One region of the Mesorhizobium argentiipisi genome, then DNA from elsewhere that is predicted to be linked to it. Evidence: riboswitches for the same ligand, from Rfam matches in the RefSeq annotation. Region 1 holds a riboswitch; each other region holds the start of a gene.
The links. Region 1 has a riboswitch for cobalamin ahead of bluB (5,6-dimethylbenzimidazole synthase). Riboswitches for the same ligand answer to the same signal wherever they lie in the genome.
Positions count from the first base shown of each region.

Region 2: another riboswitch for cobalamin. It lies ahead of metE (5-methyltetrahydropteroyltriglutamate--homocysteine S-methyltransferase); the one in region 1 lies ahead of bluB (5,6-dimethylbenzimidazole synthase).
Region 3: another riboswitch for cobalamin. It lies ahead of O7A05_RS04360 (DUF1636 family protein); the one in region 1 lies ahead of bluB (5,6-dimethylbenzimidazole synthase).
Region 4: another riboswitch for cobalamin. It lies ahead of O7A05_RS16520 (CbtB domain-containing protein); the one in region 1 lies ahead of bluB (5,6-dimethylbenzimidazole synthase).

Region 1 covers NZ_JAPYKO010000013.1:122,911-127,939, forward strand. The annotation lists gene O7A05_RS19100 (pirin family protein) at 1-883, opposite strand, end outside; gene O7A05_RS19105 (DUF2277 domain-containing protein) at 894-1,160, opposite strand; gene O7A05_RS19110 (exodeoxyribonuclease VII small subunit) at 1,354-1,605, opposite strand; gene O7A05_RS19115 (histone deacetylase family protein) at 1,609-2,535, opposite strand; cobalamin riboswitch at 2,651-2,830, shown strand; gene bluB (5,6-dimethylbenzimidazole synthase) at 2,873-3,604, shown strand; gene O7A05_RS19125 (hypothetical protein) at 3,605-4,588, opposite strand; gene O7A05_RS19130 (TetR/AcrR family transcriptional regulator) at 4,720-5,029, opposite strand, start outside.
Region 2 covers NZ_JAPYKO010000003.1:409,219-414,247, forward strand. The annotation lists gene O7A05_RS07340 (response regulator transcription factor) at 1-638, shown strand, start outside; gene metE (5-methyltetrahydropteroyltriglutamate--homocysteine S-methyltransferase) at 1,213-3,552, opposite strand; cobalamin riboswitch at 3,641-3,841, opposite strand; gene O7A05_RS07350 (helix-turn-helix transcriptional regulator) at 4,347-5,029, shown strand, end outside.
Region 3 covers NZ_JAPYKO010000002.1:301,134-306,162, forward strand. The annotation lists gene O7A05_RS04355 (winged helix-turn-helix domain-containing protein) at 81-1,280, shown strand; cobalamin riboswitch at 1,311-1,512, shown strand; gene O7A05_RS04360 (DUF1636 family protein) at 1,553-1,978, shown strand; gene cobW (cobalamin biosynthesis protein CobW) at 1,981-3,018, shown strand; gene cobN (cobaltochelatase subunit CobN) at 3,036-5,029, shown strand, end outside.
Region 4 covers NZ_JAPYKO010000011.1:13,369-18,397, forward strand. The annotation lists gene O7A05_RS16510 (PilZ domain-containing protein) at 1-80, opposite strand, end outside; gene O7A05_RS16515 (histidine phosphatase family protein) at 215-790, opposite strand; adenosylcobalamin (AdoCbl) riboswitch at 876-1,019, shown strand; gene O7A05_RS16520 (CbtB domain-containing protein) at 1,020-1,229, shown strand; gene O7A05_RS16525 (CbtA family protein) at 1,389-2,129, shown strand; gene O7A05_RS16530 (hypothetical protein) at 2,280-2,855, shown strand; gene O7A05_RS16535 (DUF1259 domain-containing protein) at 2,973-3,872, shown strand; gene O7A05_RS16540 (MFS transporter) at 3,911-5,029, shown strand, end outside.

The sequences.
Region 1 (5,029 bases):
CAGGAACCATATCGAAGCGGCCCGTCTTCCATTCCTGCTTGGCCTGCTCGATGCGTTCTTTCGAGGACGAGACGAAATTCCACCAGATATAGCGCTTGGAGCCCAGCGAAGCGCCGCCGAACAGCATGAAATGCGCACCGCGCTCGGAGGAAACGACGATCTCCTCGCCCGGCTTGCACACCAGAAGCCGTTCGGCCGGGAAAACATCGCCGCCGAGCGAGACGTTGCCCTCCAGCGTGTAGATGGCGCGCTCCTCGGCATCGGCCGGAATTTTCACGCTGGCGCCGGCGGCCAGCCTGAGATCGGCGTAAAGCGTGTCCGAGGCGGTCGCCACGGGCGAGCGCAGGCCTGAGAACGCGCCAATGACGACGCGGCCGCTGACACCCTCGGCATCGATCTGCGGCAAGCGAGCCACCGACGTGTTCGCGAACACCGGAGCGATCTCCTCCTTGCCGTCCGGCAGCGCCAGCCAGGTCTGCAGGCCGGAAACCGACATCGGCGCGCCGCGCAGTTCTTCCGGCGTGCGCTCGGAATGGACGATACCGCGCCCGGCGGTCATCAAATTCACGTCGCCCGGCGCGATCACCATTTCGGTGCCGAGCGAATCCCGGTGCCTGATCCTGCCATCGAACAGGTAGGTGACGGTGGACAGGCCGATATGCGGATGCGGACGCACGTCGAGCGGATGGCCGGCGCGCAGGATCGCAGGGCCCATGCGGTCGAAGAAGATGAACGGCCCGACCAGGCGACGCTTTGCCGTCGGCAGAGCGCGGCGCACCTCGAAACCGCCGATGTCCTTGGCATTCGGAACGACCATCATTTCGATCTGGTCGCAGGCGAAGGCATCGCCGGGTTCAGGGTCGTTTCCCGGAAAGAAGCTCATGTTGGTTCCCTCAGGCGAAACGCAGCGCCGACCTGGCCTTCGCCTTGGCAGCCTCTTCCTCGCGATTGCGCGGCTCCTGGTTGGTTTCGAGCGAGTCGATCAATTCGCGCGCAGCGGCCGCGATCGCTTCCACTGCATGGTAAAAAGCGTGCTCGTTGCGCTTGGAGGGCTTGGTCGAGCCGCTCAGCTTACGCACGAATTGCAGCGCTGCGTCATGCACTTCGTCATTGGTCGCCGGCGGCTCGAAATTGGCCAGGGTCTTGATGTTGCGGCACATGGCTTGAACTCCTTACCTGCTTTCTCTGCCCTTACCCGGTCTGAGATCATCCGCTGAGGTGTTGAGATTCAGCTCAGGCCGAGCCGAAAATGGTGGTTTCCGAGAACCGGAGCGGAGCGTACTTGAAGTACGTGAGCACCGGAAGCGCAGGAAGTTGCCATTTGCAGGCCGACCTCACCTGAATATCAACACCTCAGTCGGCGTCCAGCGGTTCAGTTCCCACTGGCTTGCCATCGCGCGACAGCCTGATCTTCTCGACCTTGTCCTCGGCCGCTTTCAGCAGCCGGTCGCAATGCGCCTTCAGCGCTTCGCCACGTTCATAGATCTTGATCGACTGGTCGAGCGGGACGTCGCCGCGCTCAAGATCATCGACAATCTTCTCAAGCGCGTCGAGCGCCTGTTCGAAGCTCATCGCCTTGACGTCCTCATTGCCTTCCAACGCCATACTCTATCCCTTCATCAGCCGCCCGACATGGGCGGCGACTGAAAATGCCAGTCCCTGCAGATCGTAGCCGCCTTCCAGCAGGCTGACGAGTCTGTTGGAGCTGTGGCGGCCGGCGCGTTCCATCAATTGCCCGGTCGCCCAGTCGAAATCGTCCTCGGTCAGGTTGATCTCGGCCAACGGGTCGCGATGGTGCGCGTCGAAGCCCGCGGAAATGATGATCAGGTCCGGCGCGAACGCGTCGATCGACGGCAGCACGCGCGACAGGAAGGCGTCGCGGAAGAGATCGCTGCCGGTCTGCGGCGCCAGCGGCGCATTGACGATGTTGCCGGCGCCGGTCTCGCTTTTCGCGCCGGTGCCGGGATAAAGCGGCATCTGATGCGTCGAACAATAGAGCACCGACGGGTCGTCCCAGAAGATGTCCTGGGTACCGTTGCCGTGGTGAACGTCCCAGTCGACGATGGCGACGCGCTCAGCCTGATGCCTCTTTTGTGCGTAGCGGGCGGCGATCGCCGCCGTGTTGAACAGACAAAAGCCCATCGCGGTGGTCTTTTCGGCATGATGGCCAGGCGGACGGGCGGCGACAAAGACGTTTGCCGCACGGCCCTCGAAGACGTCGTCTACTGCCGCGTTGGCACCGCCGATCGCGGTGACCACGGCCTGCCAGCTTTTCGGGCTGGCGCTGGTGTCGGCGTCGATCGAGGCGATGCCGCTCTCAGGGATCGCGGCGCGGACACGCTCGACGAAATCCTCCGGGTGCGCGTAGAGGATCGTTTTCTGGTCGCCTTCCGGCGCCTTGACGCGGTCGAGCGCCGAAAAAGCCTCGTCGTCCAGCACCCGCTCGATGGCGCGCAGGCGGTCGGGCCGCTCGGGATGACCGGGCGGCGTGAGGTGTTCGAGGAAGATCGGATGCGTGTAGAGACGGGTGGCCATGGCGCCTAATCTAGGGACCTATGACCGCAATGACCATGTTTGGCAGGCCGAATGGCTGGGGAAAATCGCGTCTTGCCGTGTCGCTAATGCCATTGGCGGGTGCCGGGCTTCGCTGTAAGGTCTCCTCGCTGCCTGGTGCCCGCGACGCGGGAGAATCGGGAACACGGTTGAACTCCGTGGCGTGCCCAACACTGTAAGGGGGACCGCGCCGGCAAACGCCACTGTCGAAGACGGGAAGGCGCCGGATGCGGGACGATCCCGAGCCAGAAGACCGGCCCGGCAGACATGGTCTTCCGCTTGGTCAGGCGGGGGACTGTTTGTCGCAAGGGGAAAAGCGATGACAGCAGCAGCGATCGCCGCGAGTGGCGGCGACTTTGACCAATTGGCGCGCGACGCGGTCTACCGGGCCATGTTCACCAGGCGCGACGTGCGCAGCCATTTTGTCCCCGACGATCTCGATGACAGCGTGCTGGCGCGGCTCATCACCGCCGCGCACCATGCGCCATCTGTCGGCTATATGCAGCCGTGGAATTTCATCGTCATCCGCGATGCCGAGCGGCGCACACAAGTGCGCGACCTGTTCCTCGCGGCTCGCGAGCAGGAGCTGCCGGCGATCGAGGCGGAGCGGCAGGCGCTTTACCGCAAGCTGAAGCTCGAGGGCATCTGCGAAAGCGCGCTCAATCTATGCATCACCTGCGACCGGCATCGCTCGAAGGACTCGCCTCTCGGGCGTTGGCACAACCCGGAGATGGATCTCTACAGCACCGTCTGCGCAGTGCAGAATTTCTGGCTGGCGGCGCGGGCCGAAGGTGTCGGCGTCGGCTGGGTGAGCATCATCGAAACCGAGGCTTTGAAGCGGCTTCTCGCGATCCCCGAGCATGTCACGCCGATCGCCTATCTCTGCGTCGGCCGCGTCTCGGAATTCGCGCCGAAGCCGGACCTCGAGGCGCATGGCTGGGGCAAGCGCCTGCCATTGCCCGAACTGGTCATGAGTGAGACATTTCGCGGCGCCGGCGAGGCGCCGCTTAAATCGGCAATCGCAAACCTTGGCGGCCCATCAAAGCCATGATCAGGCGGCTCTCGGGGCATCCCAGCGCGAGCCGCCGCCAAAAGAGCCCAGCGCCTTGTCGCGCAGTTCCCTGAATTTGGACGAGGTCTCGGCGAGCCGCCGGTCCCATTCGGGATTGGGCGCCTGTCCCTCGATCGCTTCGAAATAAACCTGCATCAGCGAGGCGATGGCGAAAGGCTCGATGAAGGCCGCCTTGAAGGCCCAAGCAAAGACGATGGCGAGCACGAAGGCCCATCCGGCCAACTGCCCAGGCATGACCCAAAGGATCGCGGCGGCGGGTGCCAGCATCAACAGGAAGATGACGAAGGACACGCCCCACATGATCACCGCCAGCCAGACTGCGTTCTTGACCATGTGCTTGCCGTTCTGCGCGTAGAGCACCACGCCTTGCCTCGCCGTCTCGAATGGCGAGTTCGAATTGATGCGGATGTTGTAGCCGAGGATGATCTCGTCGACATAGGTCAGCGACAGGCGGATCACCGTGTTCATGAAGCTGACGATGCCGCTCAGGCCCGGAATGGGCAGGAAAGCGGCGATGCCGCCGATCAGGCCGGTGATGGCGCGGATGGCGCCCTTGACCAGCTGGTCGACGACGAAAAGGATGTTGGCCTCGGCGAAGCGCTGGGTGACCACTTCCTTCGCATAGGCGATCTGGCCCTGGCCATCGGGAACGTCATGGCCGTCGATCAGATGCACCATGACGGCAATATGGCCCGCTTTCAGCACATAGAGGATGTATTCGCGGATCCAGTAGACGGCGATCGAGACGACGCCGAAGCCGACCACGCCGCCCCACAGCGCAAAGGACATCGGACCGTCTGGATCGGTCGAGATGTGCCCGACGCCATAACCGACGCTGGCGCCGGTCCCGGTCGCCATGATGTAGGCGGCCGTGATGCCGAAATAGACGATCATGCGAAAGACGATGAACGGCCATGTCCGCATCATGATCAACACAGACTGACCAATGCTGAAGTCCCACATTCCCCGACTCTCCCACCCTTAAGAGAATGGCCGGGGAGCATGCGCTCGCCCCGGCGATTGTCAATCGCGGCAGGGTTGCGCCGGCCCGAAACCGGTGCACAACCCGGTGGCTTGATTACCCAAGCGAACCGTCAAGGCTTCTTGCGCAAGCCTTCGAGCAATTGCTTGAACGCCGCAATCGCCTTCTTCGACGTCGCTTCGGGGTCCTTGGAATTGGCGATTCGCTGCGCAGCCTGACTGCTGGCGCCATTGATCAGCCGTGAGGTCGTCTCGGGATCAAGCTCCGGAACGACCACGCCCTCTTCCTGCAGCCTGGTCAGATGCTCGGTCATCGAGGCGGTGCAGGCATTGGCGTTCGGCCACTGTGCCGGGTCGCCGAGCACCGCCGGGCCGTCGCGGAACATGATGCGCTGGATTTCCGGCTCCAGCGCCATCTCGATA
Region 2 (5,029 bases), on a different contig from region 1:
TCAGCCACGTCCTGGAGGTAGACGGCTTCGCAACCGTGCTGGCCGGTGGCGTCGAGGACGCGATCCGGCAGACGACTGAGTGCGAGCCGCAGGCTGTTGTCCTGGACTGCCAACCGGCTACCGCTACGGGCCCGGGGATCTGCGCCCGGCTGAAAGGCGAGATGCAAACCGACGCACTGCCCGTGATCGCCCTTATCGCATCCGGCGCCGAGCACCAACAGCTCGATCTGCTCAAAGCCGGCATTGACGAAACTTTTCTGCGGCCCTTCGCGCCGGCTAAATTGCTCGCGTATCTGGGCGGGAAACTGCGGACTCGCCTATTCCCCAACGGCGGGAACGACGAGGCGCTGAGCTGCGGGCAGCTTCATATGGAGCCCAGAAGCCGTCGGGTACACTGCAGTGGCCAGCAGCTCCATCTTGGCCCACTCGAATTCAACATGCTGCGCCACCTGATGGAAAACCCTGGCAAGGTATGCAGTCGCGACGAACTGGTTAGCGCCGCTTGGCCGGCAAAAATCTATGTTGGCCCGCGCACAGTTGACGTCCATGTCAGCCGACTGAGAAAGGCGCTCTCCCCCCACAGCGTCATCCGAACCATACGCTCGGGCGGTTACGCGCTCGAAGAGCAGGAAATCTGAAATGACGATCGTGGCACGTGGTGTAGGAGCTCGGCCGAGCAAAAGCTGCTCGCGAGGGCGCCCTCACAATAGCGCTGAAGCGAGCGGGCGGCTTTGCGGTGTCGTGGACGCTGCCGGTAAAGTTTGGGGCGATATAACCCTCTTGACTTGTGACTACCGCGATCGACGCAATAACGATCCCGTGCGCTTGGGGAGAATACCCCTCATGCCGAACTCTTGGGTGGAATGATCTGGTGGAAGCAATCAGTCGGCCCTTTCAGACGAAATGGAGGCCATCACCCTTCCCGCGCATAGGGTTCAAACGGCATCACATTACGACTCAGTTAGATGAGCAAATCCGACCGCACGCTGTTAGAGATGCCCTCCCACTCGACGGCATCGTCATTGGCAAGGTGCTGGCTATATTGACCGACGAGCCGGAAGAAGAATCGGACCCGTCAAATCAATGCGGTCAGCGGACTGTCACACACTCCTAACGAAATGGCGTGCCCGTTCGCCCCCCTTGCCGTCACCCAATTTCGATCCGCTTCAGTGCAGTGGATCCGGCCTCCACCGGCGAGGGTATACGCTTTTGCTAGGGGCCCCTCGGTGCGTCTCTCAGAATACGCGCGGCTTCGACCATATTGATGAGTGCCGGACGGACTTCCTCCCACCGACGTGTCTTCAAGCCGCAATCGGGGTTAACCCAAATCTGACTGTCGCAAAGGCGCTCTCGCGCCTGCGAGAGCAGGTTCGCCATCTCGTCGACGCCAGGCACCCGCGGTGAGTGGATATCATAAATGCCCGGTCCAATCTCGTTCGGATAGTTGAACTTTTCGAAAGCGTTGAGCAACTCCATCTGCGAGCGCGAGGTTTCGATGGAGATCACATCCGCATCCATCGCCGCGATCGCGTCTATTATGTCGTTGAATTCGGAGTAGCACATGTGCGTGTGGATCTGGGTCACATCACACACGCCCGTGGAAGCGAGCCGAAAGCACTCGATGGCCCATTCGAGGTAATGCTTCCACTCGGATTTGCGCAGCGGCAAGCCCTCTCGCAGTGCAGCTTCGTCGATTTGAATCACCTTGGCGCCGGCGCTTTCGAGATCACCCACTTCGCCACGGAGGGCGAGCGCGATCTGGCGGCAAACGACCGAGCGCGCGAGATCGTCGCGTACAAAGGACCAGTTCAGAATCGTCACCGGGCCGGTGAGCATGCCCTTAACAGGTTTGTCTGTTAGCGATTGAGCGTACCGCCACCAGCGCACCGTCATCGGATTGGGCCGCGACACGTCACCAAAGATGATCGGCGGCCGCACATAACGTGACCCGTAGCTTTGCACCCAGGCGTGCTGCGTGAAGGCGAAGCCGGAAAGTTGCTCCCCGAAAGATTGCACCATGTCGTTTCGTTCAAACTCGCCGTGCACCAGCACGTCCAACCCAATCTCGTCCTGCCAACGGATGGTCGCCTCTATTTCTTTCCTGAGGAACGCCTCATAGTCGATATAGCTCAGTTCTCCCCTTGCATGGGCCGCGCGCGCATTGCGAATCTCGGGTGTTTGCGGGAAGGAGCCGATGGTCGTAGTCGGGAAAGTCGGTAGCCGGAGCGTTTCGTCCTGAAGCCTGGAGCGCTCAGCAAAGCTGCTTTTCCTACGCATTATGTCTTCGTCGATAAAGGCGAGGCGTCCTTCGACCAGCGGATCATACACCTTCGGGGATGTCAGACGCGCGGCGGCTGCTTGGGTGGAGGACTCCAGCTCTGCTGAAACCGCCTCCCGGCCTTCGGAAAGGGCCCGGGCGATAGTGGTCAGTTCGCCCATCTTCTGCGCCGCGAATGCGAGCCACGACTTTATGTCCCTATCGAGCGCTGTTTCCAGTTCCAGGTCGATCGGCACATGCAGAAGGGAACACGAAGGCGCGATCTCCACTCGCTCCAGTGGCCAGCCCGCGACGACCGGCTTGATCCGGTCAAGGATGGGGCGCAGGTTCGCGCGCCAGACGTTGCGACCATCGATCAGGCCAAGGGAAAGCACCAGGTCCTTAGGCGCAAGCCGGCCGACCGCCTCCAATTGTTCAGGAGCGCGTGCAAGGTCGAGATGCAGGCCCGCCACAGGCAGCGAAAGAGCGGTTTCGAGATTGCCGTCCAATCCACCGAAATAGGTGGCGAGCATGATCTTCAGCTCCGGAGCCGCTTGCGACAGCCGGTCGTAGGCAAAATTGAACGCGTCTTGCTCGTTTGGAATGAGGTCGAGCACGAGCGCCGGCTCATCGATCTGCACCCAGTCGGCGCCCGCCACTTTCAGGCGGCGCAGGAGGAGCTCGTAAACCGGCAGCAGCCGCGGCAGCAGCGCAATTGGGTTGAAGTCCCGAGTGGGCGACTTGGCCAGCTTGAGGAAGGTGACGGGCCCAAGAAGGACCGGGCGGGTGTGAACGCCGAACGCCCTACCCTCGAGGAAGTGATCCACCGGCTTTGACCACGACAAAGCAAAGGCCTGATCGTCGGCGAGCTCCGGGACCATGTAGTGGTAGTTAGTATCGAACCACTTGGTCATTTCCAGCGCGGTGACCGCGTTACCGTGATTGGCATAGTCGAGTCCGGCAGCCTCTCCTTGGCTGCCACGCGCCATGGCAAAATAAGTGTCGAGCGGGACTTCCCCCTCGCTCCAGCCATACCGTGGCGGCACAGCGCCGACCATTGTTGCCGTGTCGAGCACATGATCGTAAAGCGAGAAGTCGTTGGACGGAATAATGGTCACGCCACGGTCGCATTGTTCAGTCCAGTTCTCGACACGCAGCGCCCGCGCCGTTTCGAGAAGGTCGGCAGCGGACGATTTTCGCAACCAATAGGATTCGAGCGCACGCTTTAATTCGCGACGACGGCCAATGCGCGGCACGCCAAGTGTGGCTACCGGAACTTTCTGAGAGAGAGACATACCATACCCCGATATTGGGGCGTGGACGCAAGGCAGACGTTGGCAAGCAGACGAGCCGATTGCTACGCCCACCGAGACACCCCGCCTGTGGACCTTGTTTGCCGTGGCAGGTCTCCTGGCTCGCGGGTCGACACCTCAGCCCGTCTTCCCGAGGCTATTGACCTCAGTGACATGAATGGGCTTGGCTCGCCGCTTACAGTTGCGGGGGCAGCGCCGGCATCTTCACCGGCTTCCCTCTTAGCTCCGTTGCGGCTAACCGCATCGAAGAACCATCGACAACTGGACACTCGCCGAAGAGAAGATTCCTGTCAAGGTGATATAAACAAATCTTTATGTCGTTATCCGATATTGTTGTCGCTCGTGAGCTGCAGATAGCCGCGAAGTCGGTTGAATGCGGCCATCCCTGAAGAGCGCCCGGGCAAGCCCTTCCGCTTCCTCCCCACTGTCCTGATGGCGAACTGTCGCAGGTCCATACCGCCTATTGTTGGGGGTTGACTCCGACGATGCTGGAAGCAACATTCCAGATATACTCGAAATGAGCATAGGCAGATGCAAGCACACGCCATTGCCCGAGCATCCGGCAATATACGCGAGGGAACGGATCGGTCGGCCGGCTTCGCGATTGGCATCCCGCTGTCGACCTTAACCCGAGCAACTCGCTCAACTGATGCAACAAGAATCGAGGAGAGTTGTCGACCAGCACCGGTCGGCCAGCAATGCGGCAGCTTGATGCCTGCAATTCCACCCGAGCCCCAAACCACCCACTATCATCACCATCATGGAAGCAATGCGTTATGGAAGCACCTGCGCTTTGGCGTCGGCACCTCGATGACACGTTCGAGTTTCTCAATCAGATCCGCAAGAGTTCAAGCCAGCAGGAAATCTGCCAGCACCTAATTTCCTATGCCGAGCGGTTTGGCGCCAGAAACGTGCTGGCAGGACCGATCCCACCGCCGCGTGCGCTGAGGCGCGAGCAGATTTCCCATGTGCTGCTTGACGCCTGGCCGCAGCAATGGTCGGAGCGCTATTTCTCCAAAGGCTATCTTCATCGCGACCCCACCATTCAGCTTGTGAAGCGTGGGACCACACCCTTCCGGTGGAGCGAGATTGATCAAGTTTCCAGGGTTTGTTCCTTCGGCCGACAGATCATGGCCGAGGCATCAGAGTTTAATCTGCGTGACGGCTTCACGATTCCGTTCGCAACATTGAACGGACAGCCGGTGGGATTTTCCGTTGCAGGGGAGAAGCTCGAGCCGGGTCCTCACGACCGTCTCGCCTTTCAGTTTGTCGCCGCCTGCGCCTTCGGATGCGCGGCCCTTCTTGCGGATGGCAAACAGGCCTCCAAACCAGTGCGTCTTTCACCTCGACAACAGGACGTCCTGCGCTGGGTTGCCGAAGGCCTCACCGTGGAGCAGGTCGCTGATCGCCTGAACGTCAGCCGCAACACGGCAGATACGCATCTGCGATTGATGCGCCA
Region 3 (5,029 bases), on a different contig from region 1:
GACATATCTCCCGCCATTTGCCTGCTAACATGGCCGGAATCACCGGCTAAAAATCCAAGGGACGATCGGGGCGACGCCTGATGAAAGACAAGATTTCGCTGGCCATGGCGAGGCGCATTGCGCTGGACGCGCAAGGGTTCAACGACCGTCGCCCCGCAGGAGTTCCGGATCGCCGGCACCTCGCCCGGGTGCTTTCGCGAACCGGCCTTCTGCAGATCGATTCCGTGAGCGCGGTGGTGCGGGCGCATTATATGCCGCTCTATTCGCGCCTCGGCCCCTACCCGCTTACGCTGCTCGACAATGCCGCGGTCACCCGCAAGCGCGCCGTGTTCGAATACTGGGCGCATGAGGCGTCGTTCCTGCCCGTCGAGACCTACCCGCTGATGCGCTGGCGCATGCAGCGCGCCGAGCAGGGCGAGGAGATGTATCTCGGTCTCGCCAAATGGGGCCGTGAGCGCAAGGAAATGATCGACGAGATATATAGAGAGGTCGCCGATCGCGGTCCGATCGCCGCCTCCGATATCGAAGGCCACAAGGGTAATGGCGGCTGGTGGGGCTGGAGCGAGGCCAAGCACGCTTTCGAATGGCTGTTCTGGGCCGGACGCATCACCACTGCCTACCGGCGCGGCTTCGAGCGCTATTACGACCTGCCCGAGCGCGTTTTGCCGCAGGCGGTGCTCGACCTTCCCGTTCCCTCGGTCGAGGACGCGCATCGCGAATTGCTGCGCATTTCGGCCCGTGCTCACGGCATCGCCACCTATGGCGACCTGCGCGACTATTTTCGTCTCGCGCCGGGCGACACGAAGGATCGCATCGAGGACCTGGTTGAGGCGGGGGAACTGCTGCCGGTGAAGGTCGAAGGCTGGGACAAGACCGCCTATCTCCACAAGGAAGCCCGTTTCCCGCGCCGGATAGAGGCGCGCGCCCTGCTCGCCCCCTTCGATCCCGTCGTCTTCGAACGCACCAGGACGGAAAAACTCTTCGATTTCCGCTACCGCATCGAGATCTACACGCCGGCCGAGAAACGCCAATATGGCTACTACGTGCTGCCCTTCCTGCTCGGCGACCGGATCGTCGCCCGCGTCGATTTGAGAGCTGACCGCCCGGCCAGCATCTTGCGCGTCCACGCCGCCTATGCCGAGGCCGGCGCCCCGCCCGAAACGGCCGCACAGCTTTTCGATGAGTTGAAGCAGATGCAGGGCTGGCTCGGCCTGGAGTCGATCGAAGTGACGCCGGCCGGCGACCTCGGACCGGCGCTGGCCGACATCGCGGTGTCGTAGCTGCGCGTTGACAGGGACCTAGCCGTAAGCCTAAATCCTGACCCAGACGGTCTTCTCCCGGCAAAGGGAGGAGCCAAGAGGGAATGCGGTGCGGGCCAAAACCCAAATCCGCGGCTGTCCCCGCAACTGTAAGCGACGAGCCTCTGCCGAAAACCACTGGGATTTCCCGGGAAGGCGGCATTCAGGGCGACGACCCGCGAGCCAGGAGACCTGCCGTCTGAGACTTTAAGTATCCGAATGCCCGGCGGGTTTTCCGGGCAAGGAGCATGGTTTTGGATCGCAACGACAGTTTCCAGGCAAACATCGCGGACATTCCGTCCGAGCCCGACGCTTTGGCCGGCGTGACCGTCATCGTCTGCTCATCCTGCCGCGACGAGACCGGTTCGGATGCGCATCCGCGCGCCGGTGCGCTGCTTGCCGAAGATACGCATCGGGCTGCTTCCGGCGAAAAGATCAACATCCGTACCGTCGAATGCCTCGGCAACTGCAAGCGCCGGCTGAGCGCGGCTTTGCTCCGCAATGGCTGCTGGAGCTACGTCTTCGGCGATCTGAACACGACCAGCGGCGCCGATCTCATCGCCGGCGCAAAGCTCTTCGCCACCTCGACCGATGGTCTCATCCCCTGGCGCGGCCGGCCCGATTCCCTCAAGCGCGGCCTGGTTGCCCGCATCCCTCCTCTCGACATGCTGAAGGACTGACCATGAACGCATCCGTTTCCCGTGTTCCCTGCACCGTCGTCACCGGCTTCCTCGGCGCCGGCAAGACGACGCTGATCCGCAACCTGCTTGAGAACGCCAAGGGCAAGCGGCTGGCGATCATCGTCAACGAGTTCGGCGATGTCGGCATCGACGGCGAGATCCTGAAAGGCTGCGGCGTCGACGCCTGCCCGGAAGAAAACATCGTCGAGCTCGCCAATGGCTGCATCTGCTGCACCGTCGCCGACGACTTCGTGCCGGCGCTCGACCAGATCCTGTCGCTCAAACCCAAGGTTGACCACATCCTGATCGAAACCTCCGGCCTCGCTCTGCCGAAGCCCCTCGTCCAAGCCTTCCAATGGCCGAGCGTGAAGAGCCGCGTGACGGTCGATGGCGTCATTGCCGTGGTCGACGGACCGGCGCTCGCCGACGGCCGCGTCGCTTCCGATATGGATGCCCTGCAGGCGCAGCGTGCGGCTGACGATTCCCTCGACCATGACGATCCGGTCGAAGAGGTATTCGAGGACCAGATCGCCTGCGCCGACCTGATCATCCTGTCGAAGAGCGACCTGATGGATGCGGCGGGCTCCGCCCGTGCCAACGCCGTCATCGGCGAGCATGTCGCGCGCGCGGTCAAGGTCGTGCCGACAGCGCAGGGCAAGGTTGACCCGTCCGTGCTGCTCGGCCTCGGCCTTGCGGTGGAGGACGACATCGAGAGCCGCAAGACCCATCACGACGACGAGCTCGACCATGAGCACGACGATTTCGATTCCTTCGTCCTCGACATTCCGTCGATCGCCAATCCCGACGAGCTGGCCAAGCGCGTCGCCCTTGCCGCCGAGCAGGAAAACGTGCTGCGCGTCAAAGGTTTCGTCGAGGTCGGCGGCAAGCCGATGCGGCTCCTGCTGCAGGCTGTCGGCCCGCGCGTCAACCACTATTACGACCGCGCCTGGACGGCCGAGGACGACCGCCGCTCGCGGCTCGTCGTCATCGGCCTCAAGGGGCTGAACCGCCCGGCAATCGAGCGTATCCTCGTCGGCTGAGGCTAATACCAAAAGCGATGCACATCCTCGCCACCACATCCGCTTCGCTCGACGATCTCGCCGAGCCGATCGACCTCAGGCAGACGCCTGCGGATGTCGTGGCCCTGTCCTTCACCGACAGCGATCTCGGCGGCCTGGCCACGGCCTGGAAGACGGATGCGGCGCGGCTGCCGTCCATGCGGCTTGCGGCGCTGCGCGACCTTCGCCACCCGATGTCGGTGGACCTGTGGATCGACAGCGTCGCCCGCCACGCCAGGCTCATCCTCGTCCGCATCCTCGGCGGCTATGACTGGTGGCGCTATGGCTGTGACCAGCTCGCCGCGGTGGCGCGCGAACGCGGCATCAAGCTGGCATTGCTGCCCGGCGAAAGCCATGACGAGGACCTGCGGCTGATCGAAGGCTCGACCCTGCCGCGCGCCGAGTTGGACGCCCTGCTCGCCTATTTCCGCGAAGGCGGCCCGGCCAATATGGGCGCGCTGGTGCAAAGGCTGGCAAGGCTTGCCGGGTCGGATGCGGCCATGACCGAACCGGTCAGCGTGCCGAAGGCGGGATTTTATCAGCCGGGAATTGGTGTCGTCGAGAAGCCGAACCTTTTAGAGGCGGAACTCGACGTCGACAATTTCGCCGTCATCCCCATCCTCTTCTACCGCTCGATGCTGCTTGCCGCCGACGTCGCGCCGATCGACGCACTCGTTGACGCCCTGTGTTCGCAAGGCCTAGCGCCTGTGCCGATCTTCGTCTCCAGCCTCAAAGATCCGGCATCGCTGGCCTTCGTCGAGAATGCCATCGCAACACTGAACCCCGCCGCCATCGTCACCGCCACCGCCTTCGCCTCGGGCGCAGAACCCGGCGCCGAAACCCTGTTCGACCGGGCCGGCGTGCCCGTCTTCCAGGTCATCGTCGCCACAACGAGACGCGAGGTCTGGGAAAAGAACCAGCGCGGCCTGGCGCCCGCCGACCTTGCCATGCATGTCGTGCTGCCCGAGCTCGACGGCCGCATCCTGGCCGGCGCCATCTCCTTCAAAGGCGAGGTCGAGACCGATCCGGCGCTGGCCTTCCGCGCCTTCGCCAACCGACCCGAGGCCGACCGCGTGGCGCAGGTGGCCAAGCGGATCGCCGCGTTTATTCGCCTGCAGCGGACGGAGCGAGCAAAGCGCAAGCTGGCGATCCTGATCCCTGATTATCCGAGCGCGCCCGGGCGGACAGGTTATGCCGTTGGGCTCGATGTGCCCTCCAGTGTGCTTGCGATGCTGCATGACCTGAAGGAACAGGGCTATGCGGTTGAAAGGATCCCGCAATCGCCGCGCGGGTTGCTGGATGCGCTGGAGGCGGGCGGCCAGGGCCTTGCCTTGACGGAATACGCCACCCTTTCAGCCGAACTGCCCGAGGCTGCGCGAGCTTCTGTTGAGGCGGCGTGGGGCAAGGCAGAAGGGATAGGTTCGCGCGAGGGGGGTGTTCAAGCGCCGAACTCGGCAACCTTCCCCTTCCGCGCCGCCACTTTCGGCAACGTCACCGTGGCGCGGGCCCCCGACCGCGGCCGTTCCGCCGACCGCCGAGCCGACTATCACGACCCGACGCTGCCCCCACGTCACGAACTGATCGCTTTCGGCCTCTGGCTGCAGAAATCGCTCGGCGTCCATGCCATCATCCATGTCGGCGCGCATGGCACGCTCGAATGGCTGCCGGGCAAGACGGTGGCCCTCTCCGAGACCTGCTTCCCCGAGATCGTCACCGGCTCGCTGCCCATCATCTATCCCTTCATCGTCTCCAATCCGGGCGAGGCGGCGCAGGCCAAGCGTCGCATTTCGGCGGTCACCCTCGGCCATCTGCCGCCGCCGCTGACCGGCGCCGGCCTAGACGAGGCGCAACAGAAACTCGAGCGGTTAGTCGACGAATACGCGCAGGCCGACGGCCTCGACCGCCGCCGCCGCGACCAACTTGCAAAGCTGATCGTCGAGACCGCGCAGAAGACTGGCCTCGCTTCTGAAGCGGGCGTGGCCAAGGCTGATCA
Region 4 (5,029 bases), on a different contig from region 1:
CCGTTGGCAATGATCGTGGCTTCCTTGAGCACGAATTCGCGCACATGAAGACGGCGCTCGGTCTCGGGATATTCGGCCATGGGCAGCGGACTCCTCGGGCAAGGCTCTCCTCGCCACGGGGCCGCACCATAGCAGCGAGGCGTTTCCGTTCCGTTAGCGATTGCTGAAACGGCGAGGCTCGCCCGCTCGTCGGCAGGTGAGTGGTTCTCCGGCGTTATATTGCGCCGGCGACCACGCCGCTCGCATGCAACACCCAGCGGCGGCCGTCGCTGCGGAATTCGGTGAGCGACAGCGGCTCGATGTCGATCTTCCAGACCGAGGAGAGCGGCGCGCCCAGCACATGCACGATGGCGGCGCGGATCGGCACGGCGTGGGTGAGCGCGATGGTGTGGCCGCTCTCGGCGGCAAGGCGCTCCAGCAGTGCCGCGCCGCGCCGGGCCACAGCGGTAAGCGACTCGCCGTCATGGGGTGCGGCATCCGGGTCGGAAAGCCATGCCGCCATGCCTTCCGGATCCTCCGCCTGCACCTCCTCGAAACTTTTGCCGGCCCAGCGCCCGAAATCCTGCTCGGCAAGCAGCGGCTCGACCGTCGGATCAAGGCCGAGCACCTCGGCCGTCTGCCGCGCGGCCAGCTCCGGGCTCGTCCAGACGCGGTCGGCACGGCGCAGCGAAATGGCCAGCGCGCCGGCACGCTCGAAGGACCGCGGCTCCAGCGCCTCGTCAGTCGGAAAACGACCCTTGCGCGTGGCCTGCGTCGCGCCGGTTGCGATCATCGTCAGGCGGGCGAGCATCCCAAAACTCCGTGGTCCAGTGAAATTTCGGCCGCGCGAAGCCGTATTGGCCATTACATGTCGTTGACAGGCGAACGAAGTGCTGACAAGTGTTTTAGCGCTATACGGGATTGGAAGCCGGTGCGAGTCCGGCACGGTCGCGCCACTGTGATCGGCACCAGCCGAAAGTCAGGCCTTATTCCGCAGCATTGTTCGATCAACGGGACGCAGTATCCCACGGGAGGTCAATATGTCCGACACCACCTTCGCCCCCAGCTACGGTCCGGTTGCGATACCGGTTCGCGAGCTTCTGCCGTGGGCCATCTTCGCCGGCCTGATGCTGATGATGGCGATCTATTTCGTCGGTGCGGAAGAAGGCGCGACGTCGCTGATCCGTGGCAGCTATGTGCACGAATTCGTGCATGATGGCCGCCACCTGCTCGGCTTCCCCTGCCACTAAAGCGGTTCAGCATCGCTGAACCCTTTCGATTCTGATCTAACGCAATTCCGGACGGAAACCGCTACGCACTTTTCCTGGAATTGCTTGGTTGGCTTAACGCAATTCCGGACGGAAAACCGCTACGCACTTTTCCTGGAATTGCTCAGAAGGATTAGTGACATGGTCGGAAAACTTTTGCTGCGCGGCATGCTTGTCGGGCTGGTTGCGGGGATTCTGGCATTCGCCTTCGCGCGCGTCTATGGCGAGCCGCAGGTCCACAAGGCGATCGCCTTCGAGGACCAGCAGGCCCAGGCCGCCGGGGCGGCGCCGGAGCCCGAGATGGTCAGTCGCACCACGCAGGCCGGCATCGGTCTCGCAACCGGCGTACTGGTCTATGGCGCCGCCCTTGGCGGGCTGTTCTCGCTGGTCTTCGCCTATGCCCATGGCCGTCTGGGCTCGCTCGGTCCGCGCGGCACCTCGGCGCTGATCGCGCTGCTCGGCTTCCTTGCCGCGATCGTTGTTCCGAGCCTCAAATACCCAGCGAATCCGCCGGCGGTAGGCAATGCCGAGACCATCGGCTACCGCACCGAGCTGTTCTTCATCATGATCGTCGTCTCGATCGCGGCGATGGTGGCGGCGGTCGGCCTGGCGCAACGGCTGTGGAACCGGCTCGGCGCCTGGAACGCCTCGATCGTCGCGGGCCTCGCTTTCCTCGTCGTCTTCGCGCTGGTGAAGGCGGCGCTGCCCGACATCAATGAAGTGCCGGAGAACTTCTCGGCGACCGTGCTGTGGCAGTTCCGCATCGCCTCGCTCGGCATCCAGCTGGTGCTGTGGACCGTCGTCGGGCTCGGCTTCGGCGCGGCTGCCGAGCGCGTCGTCGCGGTGCGCGACCAGCGCAGCCCGGCACGCCGCTACGCCTGAAATCCGATGCGTTGGCTGCCACGGTTTCGCGCCCTGGCGGCCAAAGTGGCTCAACGGTCGGTACGACCGCCGAGCCACTTTGGTCCTTTGTTTTCTCGCAATTCCGGACGGAAAACCGCAGCACACTTTTCCTGGAATTGCTCGGTTTCGGTGCTGCTCGCACTTCTGGCCGCCACATCCGCGCAAGCGCATGGCGGCTCGTCGGACCCGCCTCCCCCCGGCATCCAGATCCCCAGCCTCACCCACGGCCAGATGGCGGTGATTGCGCGCTACCGAGGCGATATCCTGGACCTTGCCCAACGCCAGACCGTGACCGACCCGACTTTCCGGCGGCTCTACAATCACGGCAATCTGCAATTCACCTACTGCCTCTGGGGCCTGATGCCGGGAAGTCTTGGCGACGAAGAGAGCCCGTTCAACGAATGCAGCCACGCCTATCTCGCCACCGCCAAAGCGCTGCTCACCTATATGGCCACGATGCCCTCCGCCGAACGCAACGCGAAGGCGCTGATCTCCGACATCGATGCCGACATGGTGCGCAGCGGCGCGTCGTGGATCCTGTGCCAGTATAGCGGCGAGGCCTTCAGCACCGGCGCGGTCGTGAAGCCACGCTGGCGGGACATCTTCTTCCACCTACCGAGCCTCGCGGTGCTGCTTGCCGCGGCCACTGCGCTCACCGCCGCCGCATGGTCGATTATCGGCGCGCCGGGTAGCCGCACGGCCTAGGGGCGTTTCACCGTTTCACCGAAACCGGGCGCGCATCACAATTCCGAGAGCGCGATGTCATCTCGGAACGGCAGACGTTTTCCATTTGGGCACCTGGGCTGAACACAGGAGCAAATCATGCATGGAAAAATCATAGCTGGCCTCGCGTTAGCAGCCTCCCTTGGAATTGCCCAACCCTCCCTTGCCGCACCCGACTGGAAGGCGGTAGCGCAGGCGCTCGGGAAATCCGGCACAGAAGCGCTAGGGGGAGTCTACCGCGTCGGGCTGCCTCGTTCCGATCTGAAAGTCACTCTCGACGGCGTGGAACTCAAACCGGCCTTGGCGCTCGGCTCGTGGCTCGCATTCAAACCCCTGGGCGATCACGATGCCATGGTAATGGGCGATCTCGTGTTGACCGTGCCCGAGATCGACCTGGTGATGATGAAACTGATTGAAAGCGGCATCGAGGTCACGGCCCTCCACAATCACCTGCAGAGGGCCCAGCCGGAGACGATGTATATGCACGTCCTTGGGCACGGCGATCCGGAGAAGCTGGCTGCGGCGCTGCATTTGGCGTTGCAGCAGAGTGGAACGCCGCTTTCGGACGCACCGGCGAGCGCCGCCGCTGCTTCGAAAGCGATCGATCTTGATACGCAAACCATTGACCAGGCGCTTGGACACAAAGGCAAGGTCACCGGCGGTGTCTACCAGGTCAGCATCGCGCGCGCAGAAACCATCAAGGACGATGGCATGGAGGTGCCTGACGCAATGGGCTCCGCGATTGCCATCAACTTCCAGCCGACCGGAAGTGGCAAGGCCGCGATCACCGGCGATTTCGTCCTGATCGCCTCTGAAGTGAATCCGGTGCTACGAGCCCTGCGGGAAAGCGGGATAGAGGTCACCGCTGTGCACAACCACATGCTCGACGATCAACCCCGGCTGTTCTTCATGCATTTTTGGGCAAATGACGATGTCGGGACGTTGGCCAAAGGGCTGAAGCTGGCGCTCGATCAGGTGCACCTTAGGACGGGTAGCTGACTTTGCCGCAGTCCCGGCCAAATTCGGAAGGCGGCGGCATTGGCCCGGCCGGCGCCGAACAGCCGGGCCACCAGCCAGAAGGAGGCCGCGCTGCGGACATCTACGCGGCGCGCGCCCTTCGGGATTTTGGGGACGGCTTAGCCGCAGTGCTCCTACCGGTATATCTAGCGTCGATCGGGCTTGGGCCGCTGGAGATCGGTGTCGTGGCTACCGCCGCACTCCTTGGTTCGGCATTGTTGACGCTCGGCATCGGCTTCCTGGCTGTGCGCGCAGACCGGCGCACCCTGCTTCTGGCTGCGTCCGGCCTGATGATCGCAACCGGGTTGGCCTATACGCAGTCAAGCACCTATGCACTTCTTCTGCTCGTGGCCTTCCTGGGCACCATCAATCCTTCGTCGGGAAGCGTAAGCATCTTCGTTCCGCTGGAGCATGCAGTCCTGTCGCGGCTCGTCGCCGACGCGGACCGCACCAGGGCGTTCGCGCGTTACAGCCTGCTGGGGGCGCTAGCGGCAGCGTTTGGCGCCCTTGCCGCAACCAGCCCGGACTTTCTGGTGACGATCGGGATGTCGCGATTAACGGCGCTGAAGGCGATGTTCGTCCTCTATGCATGTCTCGGCCTGGCGGGAGGCTTGGTATACGCGCGCATTCCAGTCGGTCCCAAAACCTCGCCCAAGGACCGGCCGGCAGCGGCGCTTGGGCCGTCGCGCGGCATTGTTTACAAGTTGGCGGCCCTGTTCAGCATCGATGCGTTCGCCGGCGGGTTTGCGGTGCAGTCGCTCATGGCTTTGTGGTTGTTCAGCAAGTTTGGGCTTTCACTGTCGACTGCCGGGGTGTTCTTTTTCTGGTCGGGTGTTTTATCGGCTGTCTCATTTCCGGTCGCCGCATGGCTGTCGAACCGCATCGGGCTTGTGAACACGATGGTGTTCACTCACATCCCGTCAAGCATCTGCTTGATCCTGGCCGCCCTGGTGCCGAATCTTCATGCCTCCCTGGCATTTCTTCTTGTACGCGCAGCACTGTCCCAGATGGACGTGCCCACCCGCTCCTCATATGTGATGGCAGTCGTCACGCCGCCGGAGCGGCCTGCGGCGGCGAGCGTCACGTCGGTTCCACGCAGTCTCGCGGCAGCGGCGAGCCCGGCCATTGCCGGGGCGCTG